Regions from separate parts of the Rossellomorea sp. NPDC071047 genome, predicted to be linked through region 1. Evidence: riboswitches for the same ligand, from Rfam matches in the RefSeq annotation. Region 1 holds a riboswitch; each other region holds the start of a gene.
The links. A riboswitch is a leader RNA that binds a small molecule or an ion and turns the genes downstream of it on or off. The one in region 1 is predicted to bind cobalamin.
Positions count from the first base shown of each region.

Region 2: it holds a riboswitch for cobalamin, as region 1 does, so the genes downstream of both, ACQKFO_RS11615 (acyl-CoA thioesterase) here and ACQKFO_RS03815 (ABC transporter substrate-binding protein) in region 1, are expected to answer to the same signal.
Region 3: it holds a riboswitch for cobalamin, as region 1 does, so the genes downstream of both, ACQKFO_RS18215 (ribonucleoside-diphosphate reductase subunit alpha) here and ACQKFO_RS03815 (ABC transporter substrate-binding protein) in region 1, are expected to answer to the same signal.

Region 1 covers NZ_JBNNJT010000001.1:725,122-730,136, forward strand. Annotated here, with positions in the region: gene ACQKFO_RS03795 (glycosyltransferase) at 1-260, opposite strand, end outside; gene ACQKFO_RS03800 (phytoene desaturase family protein) at 460-1,965, shown strand; gene ACQKFO_RS03805 (hypothetical protein) at 2,014-2,172, opposite strand; gene msrA (peptide-methionine (S)-S-oxide reductase MsrA) at 2,229-2,759, opposite strand; cobalamin riboswitch at 2,977-3,174, shown strand; gene ACQKFO_RS03815 (ABC transporter substrate-binding protein) at 3,308-4,273, shown strand; gene ACQKFO_RS03820 (FecCD family ABC transporter permease) at 4,236-5,015, shown strand, end outside.
Region 2 covers NZ_JBNNJT010000002.1:744,534-749,548, forward strand. Annotated here, with positions in the region: gene ACQKFO_RS11605 (S8 family serine peptidase) at 1-359, opposite strand, end outside; gene ACQKFO_RS11610 (helix-turn-helix domain-containing protein) at 646-1,896, opposite strand; gene ACQKFO_RS11615 (acyl-CoA thioesterase) at 2,207-2,680, opposite strand; cobalamin riboswitch at 2,830-3,020, opposite strand; gene ACQKFO_RS11620 (helix-turn-helix domain-containing protein) at 3,124-3,903, shown strand; gene ACQKFO_RS11625 (hypothetical protein) at 3,852-4,061, shown strand; gene ACQKFO_RS11630 (DUF1761 domain-containing protein) at 4,075-4,443, shown strand.
Region 3 covers NZ_JBNNJT010000005.1:315,582-320,596, reverse strand. Annotated here, with positions in the region: gene ACQKFO_RS18220 (ribonucleotide-diphosphate reductase subunit beta) at 1-339, opposite strand, end outside; gene ACQKFO_RS18215 (ribonucleoside-diphosphate reductase subunit alpha) at 359-2,572, opposite strand; cobalamin riboswitch at 2,755-2,935, opposite strand; gene ACQKFO_RS18210 (SurA N-terminal domain-containing protein) at 3,594-4,370, shown strand; gene ACQKFO_RS18205 (hypothetical protein) at 4,497-4,673, shown strand; gene gndA (NADP-dependent phosphogluconate dehydrogenase) at 4,718-5,015, opposite strand, start outside.

The DNA.
Region 1 (5,015 bases):
GTTGCACCGAACTCTTCAGCTATTGCTTTCGTTCGATCCTTCGATCCATCATTTACCACGATCACTTCAAACGGCTGAATAAATTGCTTCTGAATACTCGATAATAGATTTCCGATAGTCTGTTCTTCATTTCTGACAGGAATGATAATGGAGCATTTTTTTACGAGAAAACTATTCCTTACATGAATGGACTTTTTGACTGTAGGGATTCTAGTAAAAAGGAAAACGGTAAGAATAATAGACCCTAACCAAATATACATTTTTTCACCCTCTGATCTTTTGGTTTTTATCGACATTTTAACCATTTTCGTTAAAGGTGATACCTTTTTTCATATGAAATGGTTGTTTTGTGTGTATAAATTCATGTCAAATTTGTTTGAAGTCAATCAAAATGGGCACAATGGAAAGCTGAATAGGCGATTCACTAGAGAACGATCTTTCTCGTAAGGAGGAAATGAAATGAAGAAGAAAGTGATAGTAGTAGGTGGCGGATTAGGAGGTATGTCAACAGCGATCCGTCTTGCCTCAGAAGGATATGACGTGACCATTGTTGAGAAAGGGGAAAGACTTGGCGGAAAATTAAATAAAAGAGAAGGAAAAGGCTTTTCTTTCGATACAGGACCATCGATCCTTACGATGCCGTGGGTACTGGAAAAAGTCTTTGCTCATGCAAGCCGTGATCTGAATGATTATGTGGATATTATCAGAGTGGAGCCGGGCTGGAGGACATTCTTTGAAGACGGTAAGGTTCTGGATATATCTTCGGACCTTCCAACGATGTTAGAAGAAATGAAAAAGACATCCATGGAGGATGCGAATAACTTCTTTAACTATTTAAGCTACTGTGGAAAAATGTATGAGCTCACAATGAAAAGCTTCTATAAAAAGAGCATCAATGGCTTGCAGGACCTACGCACGATGCATCCGGTCAAAGAATTACTGCAAATGGATCCGATGAAATCCATGGATGCTGCAAATCGTAAATTCATTAAAGACAAGCATTTGCTGCAGCTATTTAATTTCCTGGTCATGTACGTCGGTTCGTCACCTTACCATGCACCAGCCATCATGTCACAGCTTACACATGTTCAGTTGGGACTGGGAGTCCATTACGTAAAAGGCGGAATGTATAAAATTGCAGAGGCAATGGCAAAGGTGTTGGAGGAACTCGATGTAGAGATTCGCTTAAATTGTGAAGTTGAGGATATTCTTACCACTGGCAGCCGTGCTGAAGGAATACGTACGAAAATAGGAGAAGAGTTGATGGCGGACATCGTTGTATCGAATTTAGAGGCGATCCCTTGCTACAAATCCCTTTTGGCTGACTATCATGAGTCTCCTAAGGAAGTCGAGGAACTAAGTAAGTATGCCCCTACGGTCTCAGGGTTGGTACTGCTGCTAGGGGTAGATCGTAAATATGATCATCTTGCTCACCATAACTTCTTTTTCAGTAAGGACCCTAAAAATGAATTCAGGCAAATCTTCGATGAGAATAAACTGGCTGATGATCCGACGATTTATATTGGGATCTCGTCGAAATCGGATCCCGCACAGGCTCCTGAAGGAAAAGAAAACCTGTTTGTGTTGACACACGTGCCACCATTAAAAGAGGGTGAGGATTGGACTCAATACAAAGAAACTTATCGACTCAAAGTGCTGGATAAGTTGGAGAAAATGGGCGTAACAAATCTAAGGGATCATATTGAATACGAATATACCTTCACTCCTAACGACCTTCAAACCCTTTATGGGGCGAATGGTGGTTCAATCTATGGTACTGTCACAGACCGTAAGCTTAACGGAGGCTTCAAGATTCCGAATAAGAGCAGAGTGCTCTCTAATATGTACTTCGTGGGAGGTTCAACCCATCCAGGTGGAGGTGTGCCGATGGTCACACTTTCGGGACAACTGACAGCGGAACTGATCATTAATGAGCAAGTGAAGGTGAATCGATTCATTGGTTAATATGAAAAGGTGAAGGTTAAATTTAAATAATCTTCACCTTTTAGGCTTTTACTGCTTTTCTGAAGAATGATTATCTACGGTATCCGAGTTATTTACATTCTCTTCATCTTCATCAGGATAGGGGTCAAAGAAATTGACGACTTTCCCTGGACCTTCAAACCCGATAACCTGCTCTTTATCTTCTGGGTTTTTCTCATTTTTCTTCATACAAAAACTCCTTCCTGCCATTAGTTTGGCGAAAGGAGTTTTTTTCATCCCACTATTTAGTTCTTCCAATGATTATCTATAAATTGATCGCGACCTGATTTTGCCCGGTCTTGTTTATATTCATCTGGATTTTTCTTGTAGAATTTTTGATGGTATTCTTCTGCCGGATAGAAAGTGGAGGCAGGAAGAATGCTTGTGACGATAGGCTTCTTGAATCGTCCACTATTTACTATATCGTTCTTCGTTTTTTCAGCTAATTGTTTTTGGTGTTCATTATGATAGAAAATAGCTGTACGGTACTGATCCCCGCGGTCATGGAATTGTCCTCCATCATCCGTTGGGTCAATCTGAGGCCAGTATAGCTCTAATAATCTTTCATAAGGGAACAAATCAGGATTAAATGTGATTTGAACAGCTTCGTAATGTCCACTATTTCCTGCTTTTATATCTTGATATGTTGGGTTTTCAAGTTGGCCACCTGAATAACCCGACACGACATCAATAATTCCCGGTAATTCATCAAATGGCTTTACCATACACCAAAAACAACCACCTGCAAAGGTAGCGATTTCTTTTTTTTCATTCATTGCTGAACCTCCTGTACCTTATGTGCTCCTCTAAAGCAGTAAAGCGATTGCTTGAAACAGATTTTATCACGAAATAATGGAGGGGACAATCTATTAGCTTGAAGTTTGCACCTGGATTGATTCGAAAAGAAGGATTCCTGCTATTTTCAGCAAAGTTTATCAAATTTCATTCACTATCCATAGAATCTTGTGTATAATTCTGTTGAACGGAACAATTACATACGACATGAAATCAGGTGAAGCGGAAGTGACGATACTTCTTTGCTTCATAATAGGGAAGTTGGTGTAATTCCAACGCGGTCCCGCCACTGTAAATGGAAGTGAGCTGTATGAATGCCACTGTACCAATGGGTATGGGAAGGTGCAGCGAACAATGACCATGAGCCAGGAGACCTGCCTGATTTCTTTCGCACCAAATCTACGCGGATAGAAAGGTGTAATATGCATATTTAACGGTTTAAAGCCTTTTATGCATCTTACACAGCATCTCTAGTCCACTGGAGATGTTTTTTTGTCTGGGAATAAGTTCATTTACAGGAGGAAAACGTATGAAACACACATTCAAAATCATTCTCGTACTAATAGTATCTCTAGGACTCCTTTCAGCTTGCGGTACTGACGATGAAAGTGTAGAAAAGAATAAAAATAGCGGGGAAGCAAGTCAGGGACAATCTGCTTTTCCTTTGTCAGTAAACGACGCCTTGAATAATAAAGTCACGCTGGATGAGCAACCTAAGCATATTGTTTCATTGATTCCAAGCAACACAGAAATCTTATTCGAGTTAGGGTTGAATAAGGAAATTGTAGGGGTTTCAGATTTTGATAATTACCCAAAAGAAGCAGCGGACAAAGAAAAAATAGGTGGAATGGAATTTAACGTTGAGAAGATTATCGGTTTGAATCCGGATTTGGTTCTTGCTCATGAGTCCACTGCTGTGTCGGCAGAAGAAGGGTTAGAACAGCTTCGAAGTGCAGGGGTAAAGATATATATCGTACGTGATGCCAATAGCTTTGAGGAAGTGTACACCACGATGAAAAACATCGGCACATTGGTCGGTAAGAAAGATGAAGCTGAATCCGTCATTTCTGAGATGAAAGCAGATCTAGAATCCATTAAGGAAAAAGTCAGTGGTGTATCTGAAAAGAAAAAAGTGTATGTAGAGGTTTCACCATCTCCTGACATATATTCGACAGGGAAAAATACTTTCATTGATCAAATGCTATCGCTTGTAAATGCTGAGAATGTAATGAGTGAACAGGACGGATGGGTTCAGGTAAACCAAGAGGCAGTCATCGCTTCCAATCCAGACGTCATCATTACAACATATGGTTTTTATAGTGAAAATCCTAAGGAACAAGTGATGGGCCGAGAAGGTTGGAAAGATGTAACCGCTGTAAAAAATGAAGATGTCCATGACGTACATTCAGATTTGGTGACACGTACCGGTCCGAGATTAGTTGAAGGAGTAGAGGAAATTGCAAAGTCGATCTATCCGGAGTTATTTGCAGAATAAAATATGGATAACATACGGGTTGGCTGTAACGTTTTTACTTTTCGCTCTCTTTACAGGCATTTCGATCGGAACCGTCTCTGTCCCACCGATGGATATTCTGTTCATCGTTGGAGCCAAATGGTTTGGATTCCCTATACCGGGAGAAATTGATCCAATGTTTGCAAATATAGTGTACTCCATAAGATTGCCCAGAGTATTACTGGCATTATTGGTTGGCAGCTCCCTGGCAATTGCAGGAGCTTCTTTTCAAGGACTATTGCGCAACCCGCTTGCTGATCCATATACATTGGGTGTGTCTTCAGGAGCATCGGTCGGTGCTGTTATTACGTTGTTCTTTAATTGGAGCATTCCGTTCATTGGGAAGTTTACGCTTCCCTTTCTCAGTATTCTTTGTTCGATTATAACCGTCTTCCTAGTATTATGGTTTGCACAGAAGGTTGAAAGAACTATGAAAGTTGAAACCATCATATTGACTGGAATTATTTTCAGCTCTTTTTTAGGTTCCTTTATATCCTTAATGATTGCCCTGACGGGAGAGGAATTAAGACAGATTATCGGTTGGCTACTTGGAAGCGTGTCCATGAGAGGGTGGGATTACATTACGATAATATTCCCCTTTTTCTTAATTGGAGTGATCGTTTTGTTCCTCAATGGCAAGGAACTGAATGGCATGAGTTTTGGTGAAGAACAAGCCCATCACATCGGAATATCCGTACAAAAGAGAAAACTCCTTATCTTAATT
Region 2 (5,015 bases), on a different contig from region 1:
ATCTTATGTTCTTTCTCCACTTGGGCTTTGGCGTCTGCTTTCTTTAGTGATTTACCTTGTACTGCCGCTTCCAATACTTGCACATGTCCAGGTTTGGATTCAAATTGAACGATAACGGAGATCTCTTCGTCAGATGCCAATTCTCCCGACTGAAATCCTTGGAGACCCTCTACGTTATTTACCTCCAGTTGATGCAAGGCTTGTCTTTGTGTTTCAGTCAAGGAAGATAAAACTGTTTCTGCTTTCCAATCCTCAGCTGTAGCTGTTGGCATGGAGTAGTTCGACACTGGGGATAACAGTAATCCAGTGGATAGTGCAATCACAGCCGATTTCTTTGTGATGGAAGATCCATTCATCATTTCTACCTCTTTTCTGTTTTGTTTTGGTTAGATTATTCAAAAGATTAGTACAATTATTATTGTAAATACATATTTATCATGTTTGTATGGGGGTTTATTTAGGGACCATTTGACTATTAATTAGTCTGGTTTCATTGATTTTTGTTTGATTTTGAATGGTGTTTCAGGAGAAAAGATGTAAAAAAATGATGGCGAATGGGGGTTGTGAGCAATGCCAACGATCGATGTGAAAAAAGAAAAAATGATAAAAAGACTCAACAGTCCTTTTATCATTTCAATAGGAGGGTCACTCTAATTCATAATAACTTATTTCATTAGACATCTTATCAGATGCAAGTCTGAATCCTTTCTCTGTTTGCCCGGTTTTCACATAATATAAAAATAGTTGTCTTTCATAATGCTGATACATCAACTGGCTCCCCGTTTTTTTGAAGTGGGGAAGAGCTGTACGTTCAATATACTCATATAGTTCTTTTTCATCCTCATTAATGGTAAGTAAGTAAATCTCAAAGAATACATAGCTTGGATCCTGATGCTGAGTGGCCATATTCAGTCCTTTTGTCGCTAAGTGATTGAGTTCCCGGGAAGATAGTAGATTCCCTTTCATGCAAGCAAGTATATATCCACTGAGCGTAACTAAATAATGTGATGCCGGCGTTTCGTCATTGATAAGATTTAATGCTTCTTCATAGGATGTCTTTGATTCAGAATATCGTTTTCTCCTAAAATATTCGAATCCAAGATTATTATGTATCTTATGCGCCCGATCGTTTGAATTGACTGATTCACAGACTCTGAGGAGCTTATCGTACTGTTGTTTTGTTTCTTCCATATCAAAGGGTTCCTTGGCATTCAATTGGATTAAAATTAACGTTTCCGAATCGATAACCCTAAGGATATTTAATGTTTTCTGGAAAAATTGCAAAGCTTTTTGCCCATAATAATAGGCAAAGGTGTTTGAATGAATGGAATGATAGGCTAATGCCAAATGAAAATAATATTCGGAGTTGGGATATTCATCGTCAATCTGTTTCAATACATTTATGCACGTGTTAAATTGTCTTGTTGAATGATAGTAGATCCCTTTGACATGAAGCAATAAATTTTGTTCGAAAGGGGATAGAGAATAGTTTTTATTTTCGAACATACCCAGGATTTCCTTGGCTTTTCCATGCTTGTTCAAAAATAAATAATATCTTGCCAGGAAAAGGTTGTATTGAATGATGAAGTCAGATAAAAACCTTAAAGGTTCCTTTTCAATTTCCCCTTTAAGTTGATGGATGTCATTGGTCCGAATCATAATAATCGCATCGTTCCATCCCGATAGCTTAGCCTGTAAGGAATGATAACGGGAACGTTCAACATCCATTTTAATTCCAAGCTTCCTTGCGAGTAAATCAGTAATTTCACTTGAATACTCTGTGATGCCTCTTTCAATTTTACTAAGATGTGTGGTGGAACAGATACCCTGAGCAAGCTGTTCCTGAGTCAATCCTGAATCTTCTCGATGAAATTTAATTAATTTACCTTCGATCATAGTACACCCCGAGTGATCAGTTTGTTTATCATTATAGGGAAATATCTTTGTTTGTTCTATAGATGGGGGACAAGACGGAGGTCTGAAGGCAAAAACATCCAAATCCAATGGAATCTGCTTTACTATACTGATTTTCTCTATTCTGCATCCAGCTCATTCAGGACTTCTATCCTTTCGACAAAACGATAAACTAGATAGATGATTCCTGGAACGGAAGAAAGGATCACGGGATAATAATCTCCAAAGTTACACTCAGAGCTTAGAAAACTCTGAGTGTTATTGTTATATTAGTTAGTGACTCAGAGATTGTTTATAAAATAAGCGCGCGATTCTTTCTATGCTCTTTTCGCAAAGGAGCCGTTTTGAATAGTCTCGTTTCTTCTTCCGTTTGAGGAATGACCATTGGCACCGGCTTCGGCTTTCCATCCTCATCAACGGCGACCATTGTAAGGAATGATTCCGTCGTCAGAGTTTTGACACTCGTTACGAGATTCGTAGAGTACACCTTTACATACACTTCCATTGATGTCCTGCCGGTGGAAGTGACGTATGCCTCAAGGCTTAGAGCATCGCCGACCGTGGCGGATGATAAGAAGTCGACGGAGTCAATCGATGCCGTGACGACGACTGAACTGGAATGTTTCATGGCGGATAGGGCCGCAATCTCATCTATATAGGATAAAACCTTTCCTCCAAAGATGGTCTGCATATGATTGGTGTCGGGTGGCAACACCAATTTTGTTTGTATGGTTCGTGAACGTTCGACTGAATAAGCTTGTTCCATTTTCTCATCTCCCAGTTTGTAGTATGAAACAAAAAAGCATCTCCTTTTAAAAAAGAAGATGCGGCTATTCCAGGTAAACGTTCTGAGGACTGTGATTCCCCTTGTGACGTCTCATTAGCGCAACACCCTCCTATCTCCCGTAGGAACTTCTGTGTTCTTCTCATTTGGCAGGTCTCCTGGCTCAGCGTCAGCGATTTCGCATTCCTTCCCATTTCGATTCGAAACAGTGGATCCATACGAATTCTCAGCCTTACAGTGGCGGGACCGCGTTGGACTTTCACCAACTTCCCTTTTAAGAAAATGTGCTAAAGATCATCTTCACCAATGAGCAATGATTAAATTGTGAACGCTTTTATTTTATCATAACCCTTAGTGAGTGAGGAGAAGGATTATGGTAAAATTTATAAACAAGTGCTTTTCAAAAAGGTAGTGAGGTCTGAAAAATGCCACAAGACAAAATACATAGAAACCAAATCGATAAAGTAGTAGAATATATCGATCAACATCTAAGCGAAGATTTATCCTTAGAACAGTTAGCCAAAGTATCAACCTATTCCCCTTATCACTTTCAGAGGTTGTTTAAAGGGCTGATCGGTGAAACACCGGCAGGTTATGTGAAAAGGATGCGCTTGGAAAATGCAGCGCATATGCTCATCTACGAGCCACAGCTTCCTATCACACAAATTGCGTTCATATGTGGTTTTTCATCGTTATCCTATTTCACCTATTCTTTTAATGCTTACTTTAAAGCGAGCCCCAAAAGCTGGCGGGAAGGTGCCTATTTAGAGCGTTTTCCGCGGGAATATCTTAATAGCAAGAAATCTAAACTTTTCAGCACAAAAGCCAAAGCATTCCAGGATGAAGAATCCTATAATGAGTTTAAATGGCTGGATTTATCGAAAGTGAAGATCGCTCATTTTCCAGAGTGTTCAACCGTCAATAGATTCTATATCGGGTCATATATCGAAGGCATTCCAGAAGCCTGGCAAGATCTATACAGATGGGGAAATGCCAGGAACCTCATAGAGAAGAGTCCTTTGATATTCGGAGTGCCAAAGAGCAACCCTTATATTACCCCACCTGAAAAAAGTAGGTTGAGTGTCGCTTGGCTGTCGAAAATCAAGAGGACGCGGAAGGTGAGGAACTCTATCTATTTCGAGGCAGTAAGCATGTGGTTTATGAATTCGATGAACCTGTCGACTACCGGGAAAGAGGGAAGTTAATCGAATGCTATTCTGAACTTTACAGCTATTGGTTGCCGAAAAGCGGATACAGATACCTGGGGAATCCAGTTGAGCTTGTGGAAATGATCAGTCTACAAGGAACACTCGATATTGGATGTAACATTAAAGCGATCGCTTTAGCCATTGAGCCGAATTAATGGAGGAATAGAGATGGAATTAAATGTGAATTTGCTCGCGATATTGGCGGGGGCTGTGGTGTATATGGTATACGGCGGAATTTATTATTCTATTTTACTAGGAAAGAAGGATCAGGATAGTACTGGACCGATTAAATATGCAGTGGCTGTTATTGTTGCATTTATCAGCTCACTTCTTGTTGGGGTTTTCGTTCAAGCCACCGGTTCCAATGGTATAGTCGAAGGAGCTTTGACAGGTGTACTCATGGGAATTCTTATTTCCATTGTCTACTTGAAAAATGCTTTATTTGGTCTTATGACAAAACGGATGTTTCTTATCGCGATTGGAGATCATCTCATCATATTTACCCTGTTAGGGGCCATACACGGCTGGTTGTTGTAGATTGTATGCTCGAACCTTTAAAGGTTCGGGTTTTTTTATATGGCTCTTTTCGCAAAGATTGTTGTTTTTAACATAAGTTCTGCAAGGCTCTGTCAATTAGTGTGTGCTAGATGGTGAGGGGAACTGCTTCGCTTGCAGCTAGCGTTCGGCCGAGCCTCCTCAGCTTCGCTTCCGGGGTCTCGGCACGACCGTACTTCCGCAGGAGTCTACGCAGTTCCCCTCACCATCTTCACGAGAATTTTCGTGACAGAGCTACAAGGTGTCCAAAAAACAATCTAACTAAAAAACAGAATTCTTCTTTAAAAGGGAATCATCAAAAGGGAATCATCTTAAAAGAGGTTGTTTGCTAAAATTCTTGTTTTAATTGTTTTCCGTTAAGGATTCATGCTCAGAAAGTTGATTGGAGCGGAAGGAGGCTCACCGCCAGCCCCGCGGAAAGCGAGCATCCTGTAGCGGAAATCAACTATTACTCTCTCCTCTACAATAGCAACAAACTTTGTGAAAACAGCCTTTTATATAAAATTAGGATATTCACCTAAATTATTGAAACTTTTCTAACATTCTTTCGTAGA
Region 3 (5,015 bases), on a different contig from region 1:
AATGATCATCAATGCATTCAGGCTGGAATCCGTGAGATAGTCTGCCACTTTACCGGCGTAATCTGTCTGCACGCTATCAAGGAGAGCCAGCAGGCCGATGATTTTCAAAAAAGACTCCTGCTCCCTTGATGAAAGAGCCGGGAACTGCTTGATATCCTTTGCCATATTGATCTCAAAAGGCGTCCAGAAGTTCCCAAGCATTCTCTTATACTTTGGATAGGCCCATGAAAACCTGACATCATCCCAGTTTAATATATTCGAACTTTGTCCATTTACAATTCCTGTAGATTTATTTGGTGCCTCAGAATCTATTAAGATTCGCTGTTTTAATCCATTCATTTTATCATCTTCCTCCCAGTCAGCTATGGCAGCTTTCACATTCTTCAAAATTTGAAACAGACGTCGATCTCACATAGTAGGTCGTTTTCAATCCTGACTTCCATGCATCTAAATGAAGAGATAGTAACTCTATCGCCTTGATATCATTCCGTACATACAAGTTAAACGATATTCCTTGATCTATATGTCGCTGTCTTTTCTCATTCTGTTTAATACTCCAGTGCTGATCTACGTTATAAGCCGTTTTGTAATACCAGGTCGTCTTAGGTGATAAATCAGGTGCTGTAACAGGGATCTTATAATCCTTCTTTTCTTCCGAGTATTCTAATCTGAATAAGGGATCTATGCTTGCTGTAGAGCCGGCTATGATCGAAGTGGACGAATTTGGCGCAACGGCCATTAAATATCCGTTTCTGATTCCTTGTGAAGAAACATCTTCCCGGAGTGCATCCCACCTCGGTCCTGAATATCCTTTTTTTGAAAAATACTCGCCAGTCGACCAGTCGGACCCGCTGTAATATGGATAGGAGCCTTTTTCTTTCGCTAGTTCTTGACTGGCTTTGATCGTGTAATAAGCAACATCCTCGTATATTGAATCACAGTAATCAACTGCTTCAATGCTCTCCCATTTCAAACCTTTTAATGCTAGGAGGTGATGCCACCCAAATGTTCCCAATCCAATCCCTCTATAGCGTCTGTTTGTCAGTTGGGCTTGCAGTACTGGAAGTTTATTAATATCAATGACGTTATCAAGTAATCTCACTCCTATGGATACGACCCTTTCCAGCTCATCATCCATGATTGTTTTGGCTAAAGAAACAGACGCCAGATTACAGACGACATAATCTCCGGGAGATTTATAGGTAATGATTTTCCCGTCTTTTATGACCTCTTCTTCCATGACGGTTGCACTCATATTCTGGGCGATTTCCGTACACAGATTACTGCAGTAAATCATTCCCTTATGCCCATTGGCATTCAGCCGATTGACTGTATCTCGGTAAAACATGTAGGGCGTTCCCGTTTCGAGTTGGGAAATCATGATCCGCTTGAAAATTTCAATTGCCGGAACCTTTTCCCTGGAAAGACCGGGACATTCTACACATTGCCAATATTTATCTCTGAACGAACCTTCTCCATCATACTCATCATAATAATCTTCCAGGGAATACCCCATGACCATCCTCACTTCATGGGGATCAAATAAATACCAATCCCCTCTCCTCTCCACTTGTTCCATAAATAAATCCGGTAAGCTGACTCCAGTGAATAGATCATGAGTACGCTGCCTTTCATCACCATTGTTTAAGCGTGTATCTAGAAAAGGAAAAATATCTTTATGCCATACATCCAAATAAACAGCTATCGCTCCTTGACGTTGACCTAATTGATCAACGGATACGGCTGTGTTATTTAATTGTTTCATCCATGGAATAACACCGGAACTTACTCCCTTGAAGCCTTTGATATTACTTCCTCTACTTCGTACCTTCCCCAGATAGATACCGAGACCGCCACCGTTTTTACTTAGTGTGGAAACATCTGTATTGCTGTCATAAATACTTCTCAAATCATCGGCTACCGTATCTATAAAGCAGCTCGATAACTGACCATGGCTTTTGCCGGCGTTGGCAAACGTAGGTGTTGCTACCGTCATATACAAATTAGACATGGCCCAATAAGCTTCTTCAATAAGCGCCAGCCGCTTTTCACGGGGTTCGTTCATAAAGAGTGTCATGGCGATGATCAGCAATCGTTCCTGAGGTAATTCAAGGATTTCACCATCATGGGACTTAGTTAAATATCGCTCTGATAGAGTGACGATCCCTATGTACGTAAACAGATGGTCGTTAGATGAATCCATGATCCTCCCCAAGGAATCAATTTCATCTTTGCTATATGATTCCAATAATGCAGACGTATATAGTTTCCTATCAGTCAAGTCTTGAATTAATTCAGAAAAGGAACTGTACAACTCGCTTTCTTCCACTCTCCTTGAATATGCGATCGTACGATAGAGTTTCATTAAATATAATTCTGCAGCCACATATGTCCAATCAGGTTCATGAGCAGTGATCCGTTCGACTGCCGCGAGGATCATGAAATGATAAAGCTTTTCTTTATTCAATTCAGATTGACCGTCTGCATACTTATAAGTCTTTTCATCGAATTCATTAAAATGAAGTTGTGGAAAGCGACTGTGGAGATTTGTTAGAACCCTTTTTGCTTCCATTGTGATCCTATGATCCTGTGATACGATTGACATCATCATTCCTCCCAAATTTATACAGTGTGGGAAGGATTCAAAAAAAGCCCATCCTTTCAAACGGATGGGCTTTTATATACGAAAGATATATGAATAGACTAAAGGGCCTACTCCAATCCTCGCTTTATCCTCCCAATTCCCGAAGAAGATAACACGTGATAAACAAGGCAGGTCTCCTGACTCGTGCTTCACCCTACTTTAAGGCCTTCCCATCGTATATGACAGTGGCAGTTCCTTATTTCGTCAGCACTTACAGTTGCGGGGACAGTTCCGGATTCACACCGGATTCCCTTTTAAGTCCATTCAGACACCCTATTCACAGGTTATAATCAATATATAGATAAAATAATTTAACAAAACACAAAATGTTGTGTTCTGTATCATCATAAACGATTGAAAATGAATTTACAAGTGAAACTATTCATTTTGTTTAGAAGTTGAAATCTTTTAATAGTATCACTCTATTACCCTCTTAAAGTCAAGAGATGAGACAAGTTAAACGATAGGAAGGAACCCCCCCATTAAAATATGCTTATAATTATTATTTTTCATGAAAAGAATAGAAGAAGATTGAATACTGCCTTCAAAAGGACACTAGTCAGCCGACACCTTCCTAAATGTTAGTTGAAGAAAATGTAGCCACTCTCTATAATTCAAATAGAAGGTTGTTTGACAGTATTCTTTGGTCCCCAATATTTTTTTATAGGCTGTTTAAATGGAGGAAAAGAACTCGATTTAAGCAGTCTCTTTTTTTTAGCATCCAAAAGAAAGTCTTCTTTCATTTTCATTTCAGCCCCGCAGTTGAAAGTCGGATGTAATCGCATACATTACAGTGAAAGAGGGACCATATTAGTAACCCGCTGTATTTCAACCTCATTACAATCTATACTTTTCGGCTTAAATACTTTCTTTTTACGGGCTTTTCCTTTAAAATGCGCATTAAGTGATTTTTTTCGAAATCACACCTTACTTCTGAAAGGGGTCTATTATGAAAAAATTATTAACGACTTTACTATTGACATTATTAACGATTGGACTAGCCGCTTGCGGTTCGAACGAGGAGAGCCAAAAACAAGCTGACGATAAAGCGAAAACAGAAGAGAAAAGCGATGGAAAGGCTCAGGAAGAGCAAGCGAAGCAAATGGAAGAAATGCAAAAGAAAATGGATGAACAAAAGATTGAAAAAGATAAGATCGTTGCTATTGTAAACGACGAAAAAATTAAAGGTGAGGATTTCAATAACGTATTGACTCAATCACAAATGCAATATCAACAGATGGGACAAGACCCGACAAGTAAAGATGCAGCAAAGAAAATCAAAGAACAAACTATTGATAGCCTGGTCGGACAAACACTCCTTATGCAACAGGCCGATGAAAAAGGCTACAAAGCATCTGAAGATGAAATCAATAAACAACTGGAAGAAGTTAAAAAGCAGTACGGTGATGAAAAGAAGTTTGAAGACGCAATGAAAAAAGCCGGATTCACAATGGACGAGTTAAAAGCTCAAATCGCTGAAAATATCAAATACACAAACTACGTTGAAAAAGAAATCAAAGTAGAAGAAGTTTCTGAAGATGAAATGAAGAAGTTTTACGATCAGTACGCAAGTCAGCAAGGTCAGGGTGAATCAAAAGATGCTCCAAAATTTGAAGAAGTTAAACCTCAAATCAAGACTCAGTTAGAGCAACAGAAAAAACAAGAAAAACTTGTTAAGCACGTAGAAGATTTAAAGAAAAATGCTAAAGTTGATGTGAAAATCTAAAGCTCCACTAAAGAAAGCCACCTGCACAGATAGGTGGCTTTCTTATGTTCTATTCCCCCTCTATGTTTTTCTCGGCTCACGAAGGGTATGGTACTACAAGGACTTATTAAGGGAGGATGAAAGATAATGACGAAAAGGACAAATGACAATCCTGAGCAAATCAATAAAGATCATGACGGCATTCTCGATCAGCATGAAAGTGAGCAAAATGTGGATCCAATTCCCCTCGATGACTTAAAAAAAGAGCAGCGGGACGAGAAAAATAAGCATCATACGAAAGATGACTCATCAAGCAAAGAATAAAACGTTAATCAAAAGCCCTGTGGGAATCCCACAGGGCTTTCTTCTTATTTAGATAACCAGTCCGTATGGAATGTTCCTTCTTTATCCACACGCTGATACGTATGAGCTCCAAAATAATCACGTTGAGCTTGCAGAAGATTGGCTGGCAGTGACTCAGAGCGATAGCTGTCATAATATGCTAAAGCACTCGCAAGACCAGGTACAGGGATACCTAATTTAATGGCTGTAGCCACCACTTCCCTCGCTTCCTCCTGATAGTTTTCAACGATTTCCTTGAAATACGGATCAAGCAGTAAATTCGTTAATCCCGGTTCACGATCATAGGCTTTCTTGATTTCTTCC